3 regions of the Streptomyces sp. NPDC015220 genome follow, and region 2 is predicted to be linked to each of the others. Evidence: riboswitches for the same ligand, from Rfam matches in the RefSeq annotation. Region 2 holds a riboswitch; each other region holds the start of a gene.
What was found. Region 2 has a riboswitch for thiamine pyrophosphate ahead of thiO (glycine oxidase ThiO). Riboswitches for the same ligand answer to the same signal wherever they lie in the genome.
Positions count from the first base shown of each region.

Region 1: it holds a riboswitch for thiamine pyrophosphate, as region 2 does, so the genes downstream of both, ACF061_RS17155 (thiamine ABC transporter substrate binding subunit) here and thiO (glycine oxidase ThiO) in region 2, are expected to answer to the same signal.
Region 3: it holds a riboswitch for thiamine pyrophosphate, as region 2 does, so the genes downstream of both, thiC (phosphomethylpyrimidine synthase ThiC) here and thiO (glycine oxidase ThiO) in region 2, are expected to answer to the same signal.

Region 1 covers NZ_JBIBUK010000007.1:80,700-86,393, forward strand. The annotation lists gene ACF061_RS17145 (ABC transporter ATP-binding protein) at 1-788, opposite strand, end outside; gene ACF061_RS17150 (ABC transporter permease) at 788-2,389, opposite strand; gene ACF061_RS17155 (thiamine ABC transporter substrate binding subunit) at 2,431-3,507, opposite strand; TPP riboswitch at 3,590-3,695, opposite strand; gene rlmN (23S rRNA (adenine(2503)-C(2))-methyltransferase RlmN) at 3,750-4,856, opposite strand; gene ACF061_RS17165 (hypothetical protein) at 5,219-5,512, shown strand; gene ACF061_RS17170 (phosphatidate cytidylyltransferase) at 5,609-5,694, opposite strand, start outside.
Region 2 covers NZ_JBIBUK010000001.1:283,854-289,547, forward strand. The annotation lists gene ACF061_RS01585 (Rv2175c family DNA-binding protein) at 1-11, opposite strand, end outside; gene ACF061_RS01590 (NAD(P)/FAD-dependent oxidoreductase) at 91-1,320, opposite strand; gene ACF061_RS01595 (hypothetical protein) at 1,393-1,731, opposite strand; TPP riboswitch at 1,786-1,897, shown strand; gene thiO (glycine oxidase ThiO) at 1,895-3,061, shown strand; gene thiS (sulfur carrier protein ThiS) at 3,058-3,258, shown strand; gene ACF061_RS01610 (thiazole synthase) at 3,262-4,056, shown strand; gene pknB (Stk1 family PASTA domain-containing Ser/Thr kinase) at 4,339-5,694, shown strand, end outside.
Region 3 covers NZ_JBIBUK010000003.1:75,261-80,954, reverse strand. The annotation lists gene ACF061_RS09510 (YibE/F family protein) at 1-1,006, opposite strand, end outside; TPP riboswitch at 1,078-1,255, shown strand; gene thiC (phosphomethylpyrimidine synthase ThiC) at 1,248-3,071, shown strand; gene ACF061_RS09500 (hypothetical protein) at 3,202-4,056, opposite strand; gene ACF061_RS09495 (metallophosphoesterase) at 4,239-5,354, opposite strand; gene ACF061_RS09490 (LacI family DNA-binding transcriptional regulator) at 5,538-5,694, opposite strand, start outside.

The DNA of each region.
Region 1 (5,694 bases), on a different contig from region 2:
CGGGGCGTGCCCCGCGGGACCGGCACCCTGCCCCAGGGCGTGCTCGCGGTCCCGTCGTCGACGCTCGCCTCGACGACGTTCTCGAAGCCGAGGAACCGTGCCACGAAGGCGTCGGCGGGCCGCTGCCACACCTCGAGCGGGGTGCCGGACTGGGCGATCCGGCCGTCCCGCATCACCACGACCCGGTCGGCGAGCGCGAAGGCCTCGCCCTGGTCGTGCGTGACGGCGAGCACCGTGGTCCCCAGTCGGCCGAACAGTTCGCGCAGTTCGACCACGAGCCGTTCCCGCAGCGTGCGGTCGAGCTGGCCGAGCGGCTCGTCCAGCATCAGCAGCCGCGGCCGCGGAGCGAGCGCGCGGGCGAGGGCCACCCGCTGCTGCTCGCCGCCGGAGAGGGCTGCCACCGCCCGCCGGCCGGCCCCGGGGAGTCCGACCAGCTCCAGCAACTCGTCGACCCGCGCGGCGCGTTCGCCCTTCGCCGTGCCGCGCACGCGCAGCCCGAAGCCCACGTTGCCGGCCACGTCACGCTGGGGGAAGAGCTGGTGGTCCTGGAACATCAGCCCGACCTCGCGCCGGTGCACGGGCACCGCGGCCTGGTCCCGGCCGTCGAGCAGCACCTGCCCGGAGTCCAGCGGCTGCAGCCCGGCCACCGCCCGCAGCAGCGTCGACTTTCCGCTGCCGCTGGGGCCGAGCACGCACACGATCTCGTGCTCGGCGACCGCCAGGCCGACGGCGTCCAGGACGGACCGCCCGCCGAGACGGACGGTCGCGTCCCGAAGACTCAGCAGCATCAGAACTCCCCGCTCCGGTCGGTGCGCAGCCGCTCCAGGACCAGCAGGGCCACCGCGCACACCACCATCAGAATCGTCGACAGGGCCATCGCCTGGCCGTAGTTGAGATCGCCGGGCCGGCTCAGCAACCGCGCCACGGCGACCGGCAGCGTCGGATTGTCGGGCCGCGCGATGAACACGGTGGCCCCGAACTCCCCCAGCGACACCGCGAAGGCGAACCCGGCGGCGACCAGCAGGGCGCGCCGCACCATCGGCAGGTCGACCTCCCGCCACACCCGCCACGGCGACGCCCCGAGCACCGCCGCCGCCTCCCGCAGCCGTACGTCCACCGCCCGCAGCACCGGCAGCATCGTCCGTACGACGAAGGGGACGCCGACCAGGGCCTGGGCGAGCGGGACGAGGATCCAGGACTGCCTGAGGTCCAGCGGCGGCTCGTCCAGGGCGATCAGGAAACCGAAGCCGACGGTCACCGCGGACACGCCGAGCGGCAGCATCAGCAGGGCGTCGAAGCCGCGTACGAGCCGGCCGGCGTCCCCGCGGGTGAGCGCGGCGGCGGCGAGGGAGCCGACCACCACGGCGATGGCGGTGGCCGCGGCCGCGTAGGACAGGGAGGTGCCGATGGCGCTGATCGGCGCGACCAGGAAGGTTCCGCCGTCGGCGTCGGTCAGCGCCCGGTAGTAGCCGAGGCCGGGCGCGGTGAACGACCGCTGCACGAGCACGGCGAGCGGCAGCAGGAGCAGCAGGACGATGGTGAGGAGCACTCCGGCCAGCAGCGCCCACTGTCCCGCGCCGCGCGGACGGCGGGCGGTCAGCGAGGCGTCCACCAGTCTCAGCGTGCTCTCCCGGCGCCGTACGGTCCAGGCGTGCACGGCGAGGATCGCGCCCACCGCCAGGAACTGCACCATCGTCAGGACCGCGGCGGTGGACAGGTCGAAGATCTCGGAGGTCTGCCGGTAGATCTCCACCTCCAGGGTGGAGAAGGTGGGGCCGCCGAGGATCTGCACCACGCCGAAGGAGGTGAAGGTGAAGAGGAAGACCATGAGCGCGGCCGCGGCGACCGCGGGGGCCAGCGCGGGCAGGGTGACCCTGCGCCAGGCGGCCAGTGGTGAGGCGCCGAGCATCCGCGCGGCCTCCTCCTGCCGCGGGTCCAGCTGGGACCACAGCCCGCCCACGGTCCGTACGACGACGGCGTAGTTGAAGAAGACGTGGGCGAGCAGGATCGCCCACACGGTGGTGTCCAGGCGCACGCCCCACAGCTCGTCGAGGAGGCCGCCGTGCCCGACGAGCGCGAGGAACGCGGTGCCGACGACGACCGTGGGCAGCACGAACGGGACGGTGACGACGGCCCGCAGCACCTGACGGCCCGGGAAGTCGAAGCGGGCGAGGACGTAGGCGCCGGGCAGCGCGATCAGCAGGGTGAGCGCGGTGGAGGCGAGCGCCTGCCAGGTGGTGAACCACAGCACGTGCCGGATGTCGGACTGCCCGAGCACCTCCGCGATCCGCCCGAACCGCCAGCCGCCGTCGGCCTTCAGTCCCCGCTGGACGATCGCGGCCACCGGGTAGGCGAAGAACACCGCGAAGAACGCGACGGGCAGGGCCATGAGGCCGAGCCGCGCCGCGTTCCCCGAACGGCGGCCCCGGCCTACTTGAGTACGAGTGAGGTCCACGACTTGACCCACTGGTCGCGGTCGGCGGCGATCTTCTCCGGCGCCATGGTCTGCGGGTTCTCGGCCTGGGGGCCGTACTTGGTGAACTCCGGCGGGACCTGGGCCGCTTCGCGCACGGGGTAGACGAACATGTTCAGCGGCATGTCGTCCTGGAACTCCTTGGTGAGCAGGAAGTCGAGGAACGCCTTGCCGCCCTTGGCGTTCTTCGCGTTGCTCAGCAGCCCCGCGTACTCGGTCTGCCGGAAGCAGGTGCCGGCCGCGACCCCGGTCGGCGCGGTCTTCGGCTGCGGCTTGGCGTAGATGACCTCGGCGGGCGGCGAGGAGGCGTAGGAGACGACCAGCGGCCGGTCGCCCTTGGCCTTCCTGCCGCCGGCGGAACCGGAGAACTCCTGGTCGTATGCCTGTTCCCAACCGTCGACGACCTTGACGCCGTTGGCCTTGAGCTTCTTCCAGTAGTCCTGCCAGCCACCGTCGCCGTACCGGGCGGCGGTTCCGAGCAGGAAGCCGAGGCCGGGCGAGGAGGTCGCGGCGTTCTCGGTGACGAGGAGGTTCTTGTACTGCGGCTTGACCAGGTCGTCGAAGGAGGACGGCGGGGACAGTTCGTGGTCGGCGAAGTACTTCTTGTCGTAGTTGACGCAGACGTCGCCGGTGTCGATCGGCGTGACCCGGTGCTTGGCCTGGTCCACCCGGTACTCGGGCTTGACCAGGTCGGAGCCCTTCGGCCGGTACGGCTGGAACAGGCCGTTGTCCAGGGCGCGGGAGAGCAGTGTGTTGTCGACGCCGAAGAAGACGTCGCCCTGCGGGTTGTCCCTGGTGAGGATGGCCTTGTTGACGGCCTGGCCCGCGTCGCCGTCCTTGAGGAACCTGACCTTGTAGCCGGAGCTCTTCTCGAAGTCCGCGATGACGCTCTTGGAGGCGGCCCACGAGTCGTGGCTGACCAGGGTCACGGTCCTGGAGTCCGCGCCGCTCCCGTCGTTCGACGAAGACCCGCACGCGGACAGCGTGACCAGCCCCAGTCCGACCGCCACGGCGACGAACGTCTTGGTGTGCACTGGATTTTCCTCCTGGGGGTTGGCCAGGAAGAGACGCGGCCCCGCCCGGGATCCCACGGGATGCCCGGGCAGGGCGCAACAGCTCGAGTGATGACCGAACTTCCTACCCAGAATGACCTGGGCGAGGTTCAGAGGGTCTGCGGCCGGTGCCGCACTCTCAGCGCTGTGGCGCTCCCCTGTCGGAATATGAAGATGTGTACGCGCTCAGACTACCGCCCGGCCACCGGACGGCGATGGTCCGGCTACCTCTCGGTGGCGGCGAGCTGACCGCACGCGCCGTCGATCTCCTGCCCGCGGGTGTCCCGGATGGTCACCGGCACCCCGTGCGCGGCGATCGCCTCGACGAACGCCTTCTCGTCCTCGGGGCGCGAGGCGGTCCACTTGGAGCCGGGGGTCGGGTTGAGCGGGATGAGGTTCACGTGCACCGGCCTGCCCTTGAGGAGCCGGCCGAGCCGGTCGCCGCGCCAGGCCTGGTCGTTGATGTCCCGGATCAGCGCGTACTCGATGGACAGCCGACGCCCGGACCTCGCGGTGTACTCGAACCCGGCGTCCAGCACCTCGCGCACCTTCCACCGCGTGTTGACCGGGACGAGGGTGTCGCGCAGCTCGTCGTCGGGTGCGTGCAGGGAGATCGCGAGCCGGCACTTGAAGCCCTCGTCGGCGAACCGGTGGATCGCCGGGACCAGACCCACCGTGGAGACGGTGATCCCGCGCTGGGACAGGCCGAGCCCGTCCGGCTCCGGGTCGGTCAGGGCACGGATGGCGCCGACGACCCGGTTGTAGTTGGCGAGCGGCTCGCCCATGCCCATGAACACGATGTTGGACAGCCGCGCCGGTCCGCCCGGCACCTCGCCGTCGCGCAGGGCCCGCATGCCGTCCACGATCTGGTGCACGATCTCCGCGGTGGACAGGTTCCGGTCGAGCCCGGCCTGCCCGGTGGCGCAGAAGGGGCAGTTCATCCCGCAGCCCGCCTGCGAGCTGATGCACATGGTCACCCGGTCCGGGTAGCGCATGAGCACCGACTCCACGAGCGTCCCGTCGAACAGCCGCCACAGCGTCTTGCGCGTGGTGCCCTCGTCGGTGGACAGGTGCCGTACGACCGTCATCAGATCGGGGAGCAGCGCCTCGCGCAGCTTGGTCCGCGAGGCGGCCGGGATGTCGGTCCACTGCTCCGGGTCGTGCGCGTACCGCGCGAAGTAGTGCTGCGAGAGCTGCTTGGCACGGAACGGCTTCTCGCCGATCGCGGCGACGGCCTCCTTGCGCTCGGCAGGCGAAAGATCGGCAAGGTGCCGCGGCGGCTTCTTGGCTCCGCGCGGGGCGACGAAAGTGAGTTCTCCGGGCTTGGGCATGGTGCTACCAGTGTCGCAGATCAAATCTTGTGGCCTGCGGCTGAAGTCCCGGGTGGTGGTCGTCACCGGTCGTAGCCCGTCGTCGCCGGCCACCCCCGGGCGGTCCACGGACGGCCCGGCCGCTGCCTCGCCGAGCCGGGGATCGCCCACGGCTGCCGGGTCCCGCAGCGTCCGTCGAGACCGCCACTTACGTCTTGCGCGGCACCGGCCGGCTCTCCGGAGGCACGGCGCGAGCAGGCCGTGCCCCCTGTTCGGCGTCAGCCCTTTCCCAGGCAGTTCGGCCACTCTCCGCCGCGAGAGTCGCCGACGGACCGAACGGCACGGCTCTGGCCAGGTGACGCCATGAACAGGCCGCCGCTCCCATGGCCTCGACAACCCGGAGCGACGGCGACGCGGCGGTCGACCGTAGGTTCCTGGAGCTCCTCGCCGACCGCCGCAGGCGCCGGCAGCTCCTCTCCCTGAAGATCGTCTGCTGTGTGCTGACCGCCGGCTTCCTGGCCTCCCTCGGCCTCACCGTCTGGCAGCTCACGGTCCCCTTCGCGCTCGCCGGCGTCTACGTCGGACTGGCCGGCGTGTTCGCCACGGCCACCGGTGTCTGCGCCACCCCGTACCACCAGCGCCGCAAGCGCGGGCGCGGCGACCGCGCCGGCTACTGACCCGGTGCGCCACCGGACGGAGCCACGCCCGGCGCCCTGAACGGCGGCGAGCCCGCCACCCGTCGGGTGGGGGGCTCGCCGCCGTTCGGTCGGGACTCAGGCCGAGCCGACGAAGACCACCAGCAGCAGCCACACCACCGGAGCGGTGGGCAGCAGGGAGTCCAGGCGGTCCATGATGCCGC
Region 2 (5,694 bases):
ATCTCGGTCACGGAACCAAGCGTGCCATCTGCCACCGACAGTCGGAAGTCAGCCCCGCCCGCCCGGGAGGACGTCACCCGGTGTGAAGACCTACGCGGTCGCCGCCTTCAGCGGTCGCGCCGGGTCCGCCAGCAGCTCCGGATCCATCACCGCGCCGGCCTCGATCAGCCGCCGGCCCTGCGCGAGATCGCGCGGTCGGCCGACCGCCAGCAGAGCGACCAGCCGGCCCTCGCGCAGCCAGCAGACCGTCCACGCCGGCCCGGAGGGCTCGCCGCGCCAGAGCAGTGTGTCGGCGGCGGTGTGGTGGCCGGCGTACTGCACGAACCGGCCGAACTGCTCGGACCAGAAGTACGGCACCGGGTCGTAGACCGCCGGGGTCAGACCGACCACGTTGGCGGCGACCGTGCGCGGCCCCTGGAGCGCGTTGTCCCAGTGGTGCACCAGCAGACGCTCGCCGTACCGCCCCGAGGGGAAGGAGGCGCAGTCGCCGACCGCGTACACGTCCGGCACGGAGGTGCGCAGACGGTCGTCGGCCAGTACCTCCCCCCGCTCCCCCAGCTCGATGCCGCTGCCGGCGAGCCAGGCGGTGGCGGGACGGGCGCCGATGCCGACGACGACGGCGCCCGCGGACAGCCGCGAGCCGTCGTCGAGCACCACCGCGCCGGGCTCGACGCGCTCCACGCGGGTGTGCGTGCGCAGCTCGGCGCCGCTGTCGGCGTACCAGGCGGTCATGGGCGCGGCCACCTCGGCGGGCACCGCGCCCGCCAGCGGGCGGTCGGCGGCCTCCACCACCGTCACGGCGCAGCCCGCCTCGCGCGCGGCGGTGGCGAACTCGGCGCCGATCCAGCCGGCGCCGACGACCACCACGTCGTGCTGCTCGGCGAGGACCGGCCGCAGTCGTTCGGCGTCGTCCAGGGTGCGCAACAGGTGCACGCCCGGGACGCCTTCGGCGCCCGGCAGCCGGATCGGCTCGGCGCCGGTGGCGAGCACCAGGACGTCGTACGGCACCGGCCCGGCGGAGGTGTCCAGGACATGCGCCTCGGGGCGGACGGCGAGCGCCTCGCGGCCGAGCCGCAGTTCGAGGCCGAGCGCCTCGAAGTCGACGTCGAAGGCGGACCCCTCGGCCTTGCCGAGCAGCACGGCCTTGGACAGCGGCGGCCGGTCGTAGGGCTGGTGGGGTTCGGCGCCGATGAGGGTGACGTCGCCGGCGAAGCCCTGCTCGCGCAGGGCGACGGCGGTCTGCACGCCGGCCATCCCCGCGCCCACGACGACCACGCGCCGCGGCTGTGACGTGCCCTGTTCCTGCGTCTGGTCGCTCACCTGATCACCATAGTCAACTGACGGTCTGTCAGGCAGAGGGCGTGCGCGGTGACCTGCCGCACAGCCGGTCGGCTATCCGACCTGCTCCACCACGCTCGTCCCGCTGCCCGGCTGCGACTCCCACTCCCAGCTCTCCTCCAACCGCACCCGTCCGTCGGGCAGTTCGACCACCGTCGACTCGCAGTGCCCACTGGACGTGGTCCCGTCGTGCTTGAGCTGGACGTACCGGAAGTCCAGCCGGTCCCCTTCCCGGGTACCCACCAGATGGCCGCGTACGACGTCGCCGCCCGCGTACTCGGCCCAGATCTCCCCGTCCTTCTCGTGGTAGACGAAGCGGGTCCGGGTGCCCACCTGGCCCGGGGCCTGGTCGGCGACGGGGGCGAGGACGAGACCGTCCAACGAGCGTGACATGGCGGGAGACTCCCTTTACAGAATCGTTGCTGCGCAGGCTAGGGTGGCCACCGTACAAGCACTCGCGGGAGCCCGGACGCACCGGGCTGAGAGGGAGGCTGGCGGCCTCCGACCGTACGAACCTGATCCGGGTCATGCCGGCGAAGGGAGGGGCTGGACGCCCATGTCGTTGCCACGTACGCCGGACGTCCTCGTCGTCGGGGGCGGGATCATCGGGCTCGTGACGGCCTGGCGCTCGGCGCAGCGCGGGTTCGCCACGGCCGTGGTCGATCCCGAGCCGGGCGGCGGGGCCGCGCAGGTCGCCGCCGGGATGCTGGCCGCCGTCACGGAACTGCACTTCGGCGAGGAGACACTGCTCGGACTCAACCTGGCCTCGGCCCGCCGCTATCCGGACTTCGCGGCCGAGCTTGCCGAGCTGACCGGTCATGACCTCGGCTATCGCCGGTGCGGCACGCTCGCCGTGGCGCTGGACGCCGACGACCGTGCCCACCTGCGCGAACTGCACGCCCTGCAGTGCCGGTCGGGCCTTGAGTCGGAGTGGCTGTCCGGGCGGGACTGCCGGCGCCTGGAGCCGATGCTCGCGCCCGGGGTGCGCGGCGGGCTGCGGGTGGACGGCGACCACCAGATCGATCCGCGGCGGCTGGCCGGCGCGCTGGTGGCCGCGTGCGAGCGGGCGGGAGTGGTCTTCCACCGCTCGTGGGCCGAGCGGCTCACCGTGGAGCGGGACCGGGCCACGGGCTGCGTGCTGCGCGACGGCACGGCGCTCGGCGCCGCTCGGGTGGTGCTCGCGGCGGGCAGCCTCAGCGGGCGGCTGGCGGGGGTGCCGGACGAGGTGCTGCCACCGGTGCGGCCGGTGAAGGGGCAGGTGCTGCGGCTGACGGTGCCGAAGCGGTACGCGCCGTTCCTGAGCCGTACGGTGCGGGCCGTGGTGCGCGGCAGCCACGTGTACCTGGTGCCGCGGCTCAGCGGCGAACTGGTCGTCGGGGCCACCAGCGAGGAGCTGGGCTGGGACACGACGGTGACCGCGGGCGGTGTGTACGAGCTGCTGCGCGACGCGCACGAGCTGGTGCCCGGGATCACCGAGCTGCCGCTGACCGAGACCCGGGCCGGGCTGCGCCCCGGCTCCCCGGACAACGCGCCGCTGCTCGGCCCGACCGAGCTGGCCGGGCTGCTGCTGGCGACCGGGCACCACCGCAACGGCGTGCTGCTCACGCCGGTCACCGGTGACGCCATGGCGCACGTCCTGACCACCGGCGACCTGCCGGACGAGGCCCGGCCCTTCTCCCCGCGGCGCTTTCGCGCCGCCGACCGCACGGAGCAGCCCGTATGAACATCTCCGTCAACGGCGAGCCCCGCCGCGTCGAGCCCGGCACGGCTCTCGACACCGTCGTGCGGCTCCTGACCCCGGCGTCCTCCGGGGTGGCCGCCGCCCTCAACGAGACCGTCGTCCCGCGCGCGCAGTGGCCGTCCACGGCTCTGGCCGAGGGCGACCGCGTCGAAGTGCTCACCGCCGTCCAGGGAGGCTGACCCATGGCCGACGACCTCTTCGTCCTCGGTGGCGCCTCCTACACCTCCCGTCTGATCATGGGCACCGGCGGCGCGTCCAGCCTGGAGTCGCTGGAGCGGGCGCTGCTGGCGTCCGGCACGGAGCTGACCACGGTCGCGATGCGCCGGGTCGACGCCTCGGTGCGGGGTTCGGTGCTCTCGGTGCTGCGCAGGCTGGGCATCCGGGTGCTGCCCAACACGGCGGGCTGCTTCACCGCGGGCGAGGCGGTGCTGACGGCGCGGCTGGCCCGTGAGGCGCTGGACACCGATCTGGTCAAGCTGGAGGTCATCGCCGACGAGCGCACCCTGCTGCCGGACCCGGTCGAGCTGCTGGAGGCGGCGGAGACGCTGGTCGACGACGGCTTCACGGTGCTGCCGTACACGAACGACGACCCGGTGCTCGCGCGCAGACTGGAGGACGTGGGCTGTGCGGCGATCATGCCGCTGGGCTCGCCGATCGGCTCCGGGCTCGGGATCCGCAACCCGCACAACTTCGAGCTGATCGTGGAGCACGCGCGCGTGCCGGTGATCCTGGACGCGGGCGCCGGCACCGCCTCGGACGTGGCCCTGGCCATGGAGCTGGGGTGCGCGGGCGTGATGCTCGCCTCGGCGGTGACCCGGGCCCAGGAGCCGGTGCTGATGGCCGAGGCGATGCGGCACGCGGTGACGGCGGGCCGCCTGGCCCGACTGGCCGGCCGCATCCCGAAACGCCACTTCGCCCGGGCGTCCTCCCCCACGGAGGGTCTGGCCGGGCTGGACCCCGAACGACCGGCCTTCTGACCCCCTCACCCGTCGGCGGGGCGCCGCGGCACCGCCGCCGGCCGCCCGGCGCACCGGCACGCTGCCGCGCCACCGGTCCCCCGGCGCACGCCGGCACGCTGCCGAGCCACCCGCCCGGGGCGCCTGTCACGGCCCCGGGCCCCCGCCCGACGGCCGTGCCGGCGGTGTACCGAGCGGTACGGGGGCCGTCGGGCGTGTGAAGCGTCACAGGACGGCTTCAGTCCCGCCGCAGGGCTCCGCGGGGAGGCGTGGGCGTCCGTGGCGGCTCGTAGACTCCACTGCGTGGATACGACCCTTCAGGACCCTCTCGTCGGGCAGGTGCTCGACGGCCGCTATCGCGTCGACGCGCGGATCGCCGTCGGCGGGATGGCGACGGTCTACCGGGCTCTGGACACCCGCCTGGACCGGGTCCTGGCCCTCAAGGTGATGCACCCCACGCTCGCCGCCGACGCCTCCTTCGTCGAGCGGTTCATCCGGGAGGCCAAGTCGGTCGCCCGCCTCGACCACCCGAACGTCGTACAGGTCTTCGACCAGGGCACCGACGGGTCGTATGTCTACCTCGCCATGGAGTACGTGGCCGGCTGCACCCTGCGGGACGTGCTGCGCGAGCGCGGGGCGCTGCAACCGCGCGCGGCGCTGGACATCCTGGAGCCGGTGCTGGCCGCGCTGGGCGCCGCGCACCGCGCTGGGTTCGTGCACCGGGACATGAAGCCGGAGAACGTCCTGATAGGGGACGACGGCCGGGTCAAGGTCGCCGACTTCGGGCTGGTGCGGGCCGTGGACACGGTGACGAACACCACCGGCGCCGTCCTCGGAACCGTCTCCTACCTCGCCCCGGAGCAGATCGAGAACGGCACCGCCGATCCCCGCGTCGACGTGTACGCCTGCGGTGTCGTCCTCTACGAGATGCTGACCGGCGGCAGACCGCACCAGGGCGACAGCCCGGCCCAGGTGCTCTACCAGCACTTGAACGAGGACGTGCCGGCCCCGTCGGCCGCCGTGCCCGGGCTGCCGCGGGAGCTGGACGGGCTGGTCGCGACGGCCACCGCGCGCACCCCGGACATACGGCCGCGCGACGCGGTGGCGCTGCTCGCACTCGCCCGCGAGGCCCGTGCGGCGCTGAGCACCGGCCAGCTCGACGCCGTGCCGCCGCAGGCCCGCACGGAGCGGCACGACAACGCCGAGGACCGGACCAGCGTGATACCCCGTGCGCTGACGGTCCCGCGCCGGCTCCCCGTCGACGGGGACGAGGAAGCGGCCCTGCACCGCACCAGCCGGCTCCAGTCCCCGCCGGTCCCGCCGGGACGCGGGCCGCACCGACCCGGCGGCCGACGGCCCCGGCGCGGTCCGCTCGCGCTCCTCGTCGCCGTCCTGCTGGTCCTCGGCGTGGCGGGTGGCGTCTGGTACATCAACTCCGGCCAGTTCACGAAGGTGCCGCCGCTGCTGGCGAAGACCGAGTCCCAGGCCAGGGACCGGCTCGACGAGGCCGGCCTGAAGGTGAAGCGGGTCAAGCACGCCTACAGCGACACGGTCGAACGCGGCACGGTCATCAGCACCGACCCCGCCGCCGGCGCCCGGATCCGCAGCCACGACTCCGTGACGCTCACGGTCTCCGACGGACCGGAGACCGTGCGCGTG
Region 3 (5,694 bases), on a different contig from region 2:
TCACGTCGTCGAGGACGCCGAGTGAGCCGATGATGACCCCGGCCAGCAGCAGACCGCTCATGTCGATCGACGGATACAGGCCGTGGATCAGACCGGTGCTGTCGTCGGTGTTGCCGGTGAGCGCGGCCCAGCCGATGAACAGCGAGCCCAGGATGCCGATCAGGACCAGGGAGATCAGTGTGCCCAGCACCGCCACCGAGGTCCGGGCAGACAGGCCGTGACACATGTAGAGCGCGATCAGCATGATCGCGCTCGATCCCACCACGGCGACGACCAGGGGATTGGAGCCCTGGAGGATCGCGGGCAGGATGAACAGGTTCAGGACCAGGAAACTGATGGCCAGGGCGACCAGCGCCATGACGCCTCGGATCCGCCCCACGACCACGACGGCCAGTGCGAAGACACCGGCCAGCAGTGCCACGGGGAATCGCCGGTTGACGTCGGTGACCGAGTACTGCAGTTCTCTCGGCGCGGAGGGCTCGTAGGCGACCACCACCTCCTCGTCCTGGTGCAACTGCCGTGTCTGGTCGGGCTGCACGACCTCGGTGAACGTCCGTCCCCTGTCCTTGCCGCTGTCGACGCGGATCGTCGCCTTCTTGCAGGTGCCGGGCGTCCGTTCCGGTGCGGAGCCGTCCCCGGGGGCGGACGCGTCGTCGGCCGGCATGCCACCGGAGGCGTTCACCGACTTGCAGCTCACCTCCACCACCCGGGTGACCGTGGCCTGTTGGGTCTGCCGGTCGAAACCCACGCCGGTGCGCTCGTGCGACGGGGCGCCGCCGGGCCAGAGCACGGCCAGCCCGACCACCACCGCTGCGGCGAAGGGGATCAGGACGGCGGCGATGACTTTGCGCAGGTGTTTCGAGGCCGGGGCGGCCGGTCCGTGGCCGTGACCGTGCGAGTGGCCGTGGCCGGCCCCCTGCTCGGGCACGTGTTCCTGCCCGCTCCCGGCGGCGAGGCCGGGCCCCGGTTCGGGCGGCGGATGGGGGGACTGCTGTGTCGCGCTCACCGCCCGATCATCGCAAGAACGGCGGGGGCCCACTGTTCACCGCGCCACGAATGACGCTAGCGTGGAGGCACCTTTGCACACGCGGGAGCTCGGAGCACCGGGCTGAGAGGGCGCTGACCTTCGTCTTCGCCGTGTTTCACGTGGAACGAGCGATGTTCCACGGGATACGACGGCAGACGGGAACCGCTGCGTCGACCGCCGAACCTGTTACCGGGTAATGCCGGCGTAGGGAGTAGGTCTGATGACCAACAAGGACGCACGCACGCCTGCCTCCACACAGCTGTCCAGCGACGGGGAGCAGATCGCTCCCCGCGGGGAGGCCGGGAAGTCGATCGGCTGGCACAAGGCGTACGTCGAGGGCACACGCCCCGACCTGCGCGTGCCGGTTCGTCAGGTGCACCTCACCAACGGGCAGTCGGTCACGCTGTACGACACGTCGGGCCCGTACACCGATCCGCTCGTCGAGACCGACGTCCGCAGGGGGCTGCCGCCGCTGCGGGAGAACTGGATCATCGCCCGCGGCGACACGGAGGAGTACGCGGGCCGTCCCGTCCGACCCGAGGACGACGGGATCAAGCACACCTCGCCGCGCGGCGGCCTGCGCAATCTGGACGCGGTGTTCCCGGGGCGGCCGCGACAGCCGCGTCGTGGCCGGGACGGCGGCGCGGTGACACAGCTCGCCTACGCGCGCCGCGGGGAGATCACGCCGGAGATGGAGTTCGTCGCGGTCCGGGAGAACGTCGCTCCCGAGGTCGTCCGCGAGGAGATCGCGGCGGGCCGCGCGGTGCTGCCGGCGAACGTCAACCACCCGGAGATCGAGCCGATGATCATCGGTAAGCGGTTCCTGGTGAAGGTCAACGCCAACATCGGCAACTCCGCGGTGACCTCCTCCATCGAGGAGGAGGTGGAGAAGATGACCTGGGCCACCCGGTGGGGCGCCGACACGGTCATGGACCTCTCCACCGGCCGCAACATCCACACCACCCGGGAGTGGGTGCTGCGCAACTCCCCCGTCCCCATCGGAACGGTTCCGCTCTACCAGGCCCTGGAGAAGGTCGACGGCAGGGCCGAGGAGCTGACCTGGGAGATCTACAAGGACACGGTCATCGAGCAGGCCGAACAGGGTGTGGACTACATGACGGTCCACGCCGGCGTCCGCCTCCCCTACGTCCCGCTGACGGCGAACCGCAAGACCGGCATCGTCTCGCGCGGCGGATCCATCATGGCGGCCTGGTGCCTCGCGCACCACAAGGAGTCGTTCCTGTACGAGAACTTCGAGGAGCTCTGCGAGATCCTCGCCGCCTACGACGTCACGTACTCCCTCGGTGACGGCCTCAGGCCCGGTTCGATCGCGGACGCCAACGACGAGGCGCAGTTCGCGGAGTTGCGGACGCTCGGGGAACTCAACCGGATCGCGAAGCGGTTCGACGTACAGACGATGATCGAGGGGCCGGGACACGTCCCCATGCACAAGATCAAGGAGAACATCGACCTTCAGCAGGAGATCTGCGACGAGGCCCCGTTCTACACGCTCGGCCCGCTGACCACGGACGTCGCCCCGGCGTACGACCACATCACCTCCGGCATCGGCGCCGCGATGATCGCCTGGTGGGGCACGGCCATGCTCTGTTACGTCACCCCCAAGGAGCACTTGGGCCTGCCCAACCGGGACGACGTCAAGACCGGGGTGATCACCTACAAGATCGCCGCGCATGCGGCCGATCTGGCCAAGGGACACCCGGGCGCGCAGGAGTGGGACGACGCTCTGTCCGACGCCCGTTTCGAGTTCCGGTGGGAGGATCAGTTCAATCTCGCACTGGACCCCGACACGGCGCGGGAGTTCCACGACGAGACCCTCCCGGCGGAACCCGCCAAGACGGCCCATTTCTGCTCGATGTGCGGTCCGAAGTTCTGTTCGATGAAGATCAGTCAGAGCATCACGGAACGGTTCGGCGGCACGGCTGCCGAAGGGGCGTCGCCCGAGGAGATCGCCGAGGGGATGCTCCAGAAGTCGAAGGAGTTCGCCGCGAGCGGGAACAGGGTGTACCTGCCGCTGGCCGACTGATCGGTCCGGGACGCCATTTCGTTCCGGCGGACCTCGCCGGTCCGGGGTGCCGCTCAGGCATCCCGGACCAGCCGGTGCCGCACGGACCCGCCGGGGAGGGCCGGCGGCCGGTGCGGCTTCCGGTGGCCGCTCACTCCGGCTGGTGCTCCGGACCGCCGAAGTCCGGACTGGTGAAGTCGGGGCTGGTGAAGCGCGGACGGGAGTGCGGGGCTCCGTCGTGGGGGCTGCTGAAGCCAGGACGGTCGTAACCGAGGCGCGGGATGCGGTCACCCGGCGCGGCCGGGCCCGGGCGACGCGGTGCCGCGGAGCCGGGATCGGCGAGCGCCTCGCGCAGGAACGGCAGGATGCCGCGCTCGAGCAGGGCGTCGTGCCAGGCGTCCCGTGCCCGGCCGAGTTCCTCGCCGAGTTCGCCGTAGCGGGCGGGCTCGGGCGAGGGGTGGTTGCGCAGGGCGGTGAGCAGCAGCCCGGTGCCGGCGACGACGATCGCGGCCGCGGTCATGACGCCGAACACCCACCCCGCCGTGATCATGGTCCGGGAGAAGGCGGGCGCCGGGTCGAGCATCTTCAACAGATAGCCGACGAGAAGGAACAGGGCCGCCGCGATCCCGGCGAGGACCGGGGCGAGGACCGCGACGACGGCGCCCGCGCCCGCGCCGGTGGTCACGCCCATGACGGCGGAGCGGTCCGGCGAGGCCGGGTCCGTCTCCACGGCACCGGCCTCACCGGCGTACGAGGGGACGGCCGGAACCGGCCGTCGCAGTTCCTCGCGGACCTTCACGTAGTGGTGGTACTCGGTGGCGGCGGCCGCCGTGATCAGAGCGGTGGCGCCGAGGGCCATGGTGCGCAGTTGTTCGGTGTTGAGCCGCTGTCCGACAGCGGCGAGTTCCGGGCGGTGTGGGGCGGAGCGCAGCGCCTCATCGAGGACCCGCGCGAAATCCTGGCGGTCCTCGTTCAGCAGGTACTGCGGAACGCTGTTCATGTGCATCCCCCGATGCTCCGTAGGGCTTGGGGCTCGCATGGCGGCGAGCCGTCGGGCAGAAACGGAGGGGAGCCTGCTACGGATAAACCGATGGTAGAGCCGTGACGGCGCGCGGTGACAGGGGGTTTCCACAAATTGGGGGTGGACCCGCGCGGCCGTGCCGGCTCAGGGGATCGTGCGTCGAACGGTCAGTTGTCCAGCGGCAGTTGCTGGACCAGCAGCTTCCCTGCCATGGTCACGCCGCCGTCCATCGCGATGGCCAGTCCGTCGGCGTAGACGTGCGGGCCCGCCACCACCGGACCCGTCGACTCGTCGCCGTCCTCGGAGCCGACTTCGCCCAGCAGGTAGGGGATCGGGCTGTGGCCGTGGACGATGCGGGTGCCGCCGTACGTGTCGAGCAGGGAGCGCACGGCGTCGGCGCCGCCCTCGTCGCGGAAGGAGAAGCGCTTGGTGAACTTGCGGAACAGGTCCCACACCTCGTCCGCGTCGTTGCGCGTCAGCGCCTCGCGGACGTTGTCGTTGACCTCTTCGATCGAGTCGCCGTAGTCGAGATAGGCGGTGGTGTCGGAGTGGACGAGCAGGTAGCCGTCGACCTCCTCGACCGCGTCCAGGCGGGCCATCCACTGCAGGTGGTGGTCCTGGAGGCGGTCCATGTCGGACTTCTGGCCGCCGTTGAGCAGCCATGCCGCCTGGAAGGTGGCGGTGCCCGCGCCCGAGTTGACGGGTGTGTCGCCGAACCGCCGGGCGCCGAGCAGCAGCAGTTCGTGGTTGCCCATGAGGGCCTTGCAGTACCCACCGGCGGCGGCCGCCTCGGCGGACAGGCGCATCACCAGGTCGATGACGCCGATGCCGTCCGGGCCGCGGTCGGTGAAGTCACCGAGGAACCACAGCCGGGCGGTGCCCGCGCACCAGTGGCCGGCGGAGTCGACGAGCCCCTGCTCCTGGAGGGCGGCGACCAGCTGGTCGAGATAGCCGTGCACGTCCCCGACGACGAAGAGCGGGCCGGGTCCGGTGGCGGGCTGCGGGACCGGTGCGGGGACCGGGTCCACGGACGCCTGGAGCGTGTCACCCCGTTTGATGACCGGCAGATCGCGCTCCGTCGGCGTGTACCCGTCCTCGGGGTACCCCTCCGCGGCCACCGGGTAGCCGCCCTCGGTCGGTGGCACGGGCTCGACCGCGTGGCTGCCCTGGGCGTACGGGCCGGTCTCGTTCATGTACGCGGGCACTCGGAAGTCACGCAACGTCGCCGTCCGCTCCACATCGGGTCCCTGACCGGCCCCCTGAGTCATCGACCCCTCCACCATCGCGCCGCATCTGCACCGCTTCGGACTGCCTGGTCGCAGCGGCCCGCGGTGTCGTGGGCCCATCATAGGAACGCGGATCGCGCCGTGTGATGACCCAGGGGTGGTGAATCGGAGCAGGAGTCACGTTCGCTGCGGCTTTCGCCCCGATTGGGCCGTCTTCGGCGGTCCCGCGACCGGCTGTCCCTACTGTTCCTCCGGTGCGCGTGGCGGGCTTACGGTCGTGCGCGGCGGGCGCCGCTGGGACGAGGTGCGCACGATCAGCTCGGTCGGTATGACCTGCTCGACCGGGTGGTCCGACTCGACTCCCTCGATCGCGTCGATCAGGAGCTGGATGACCGCC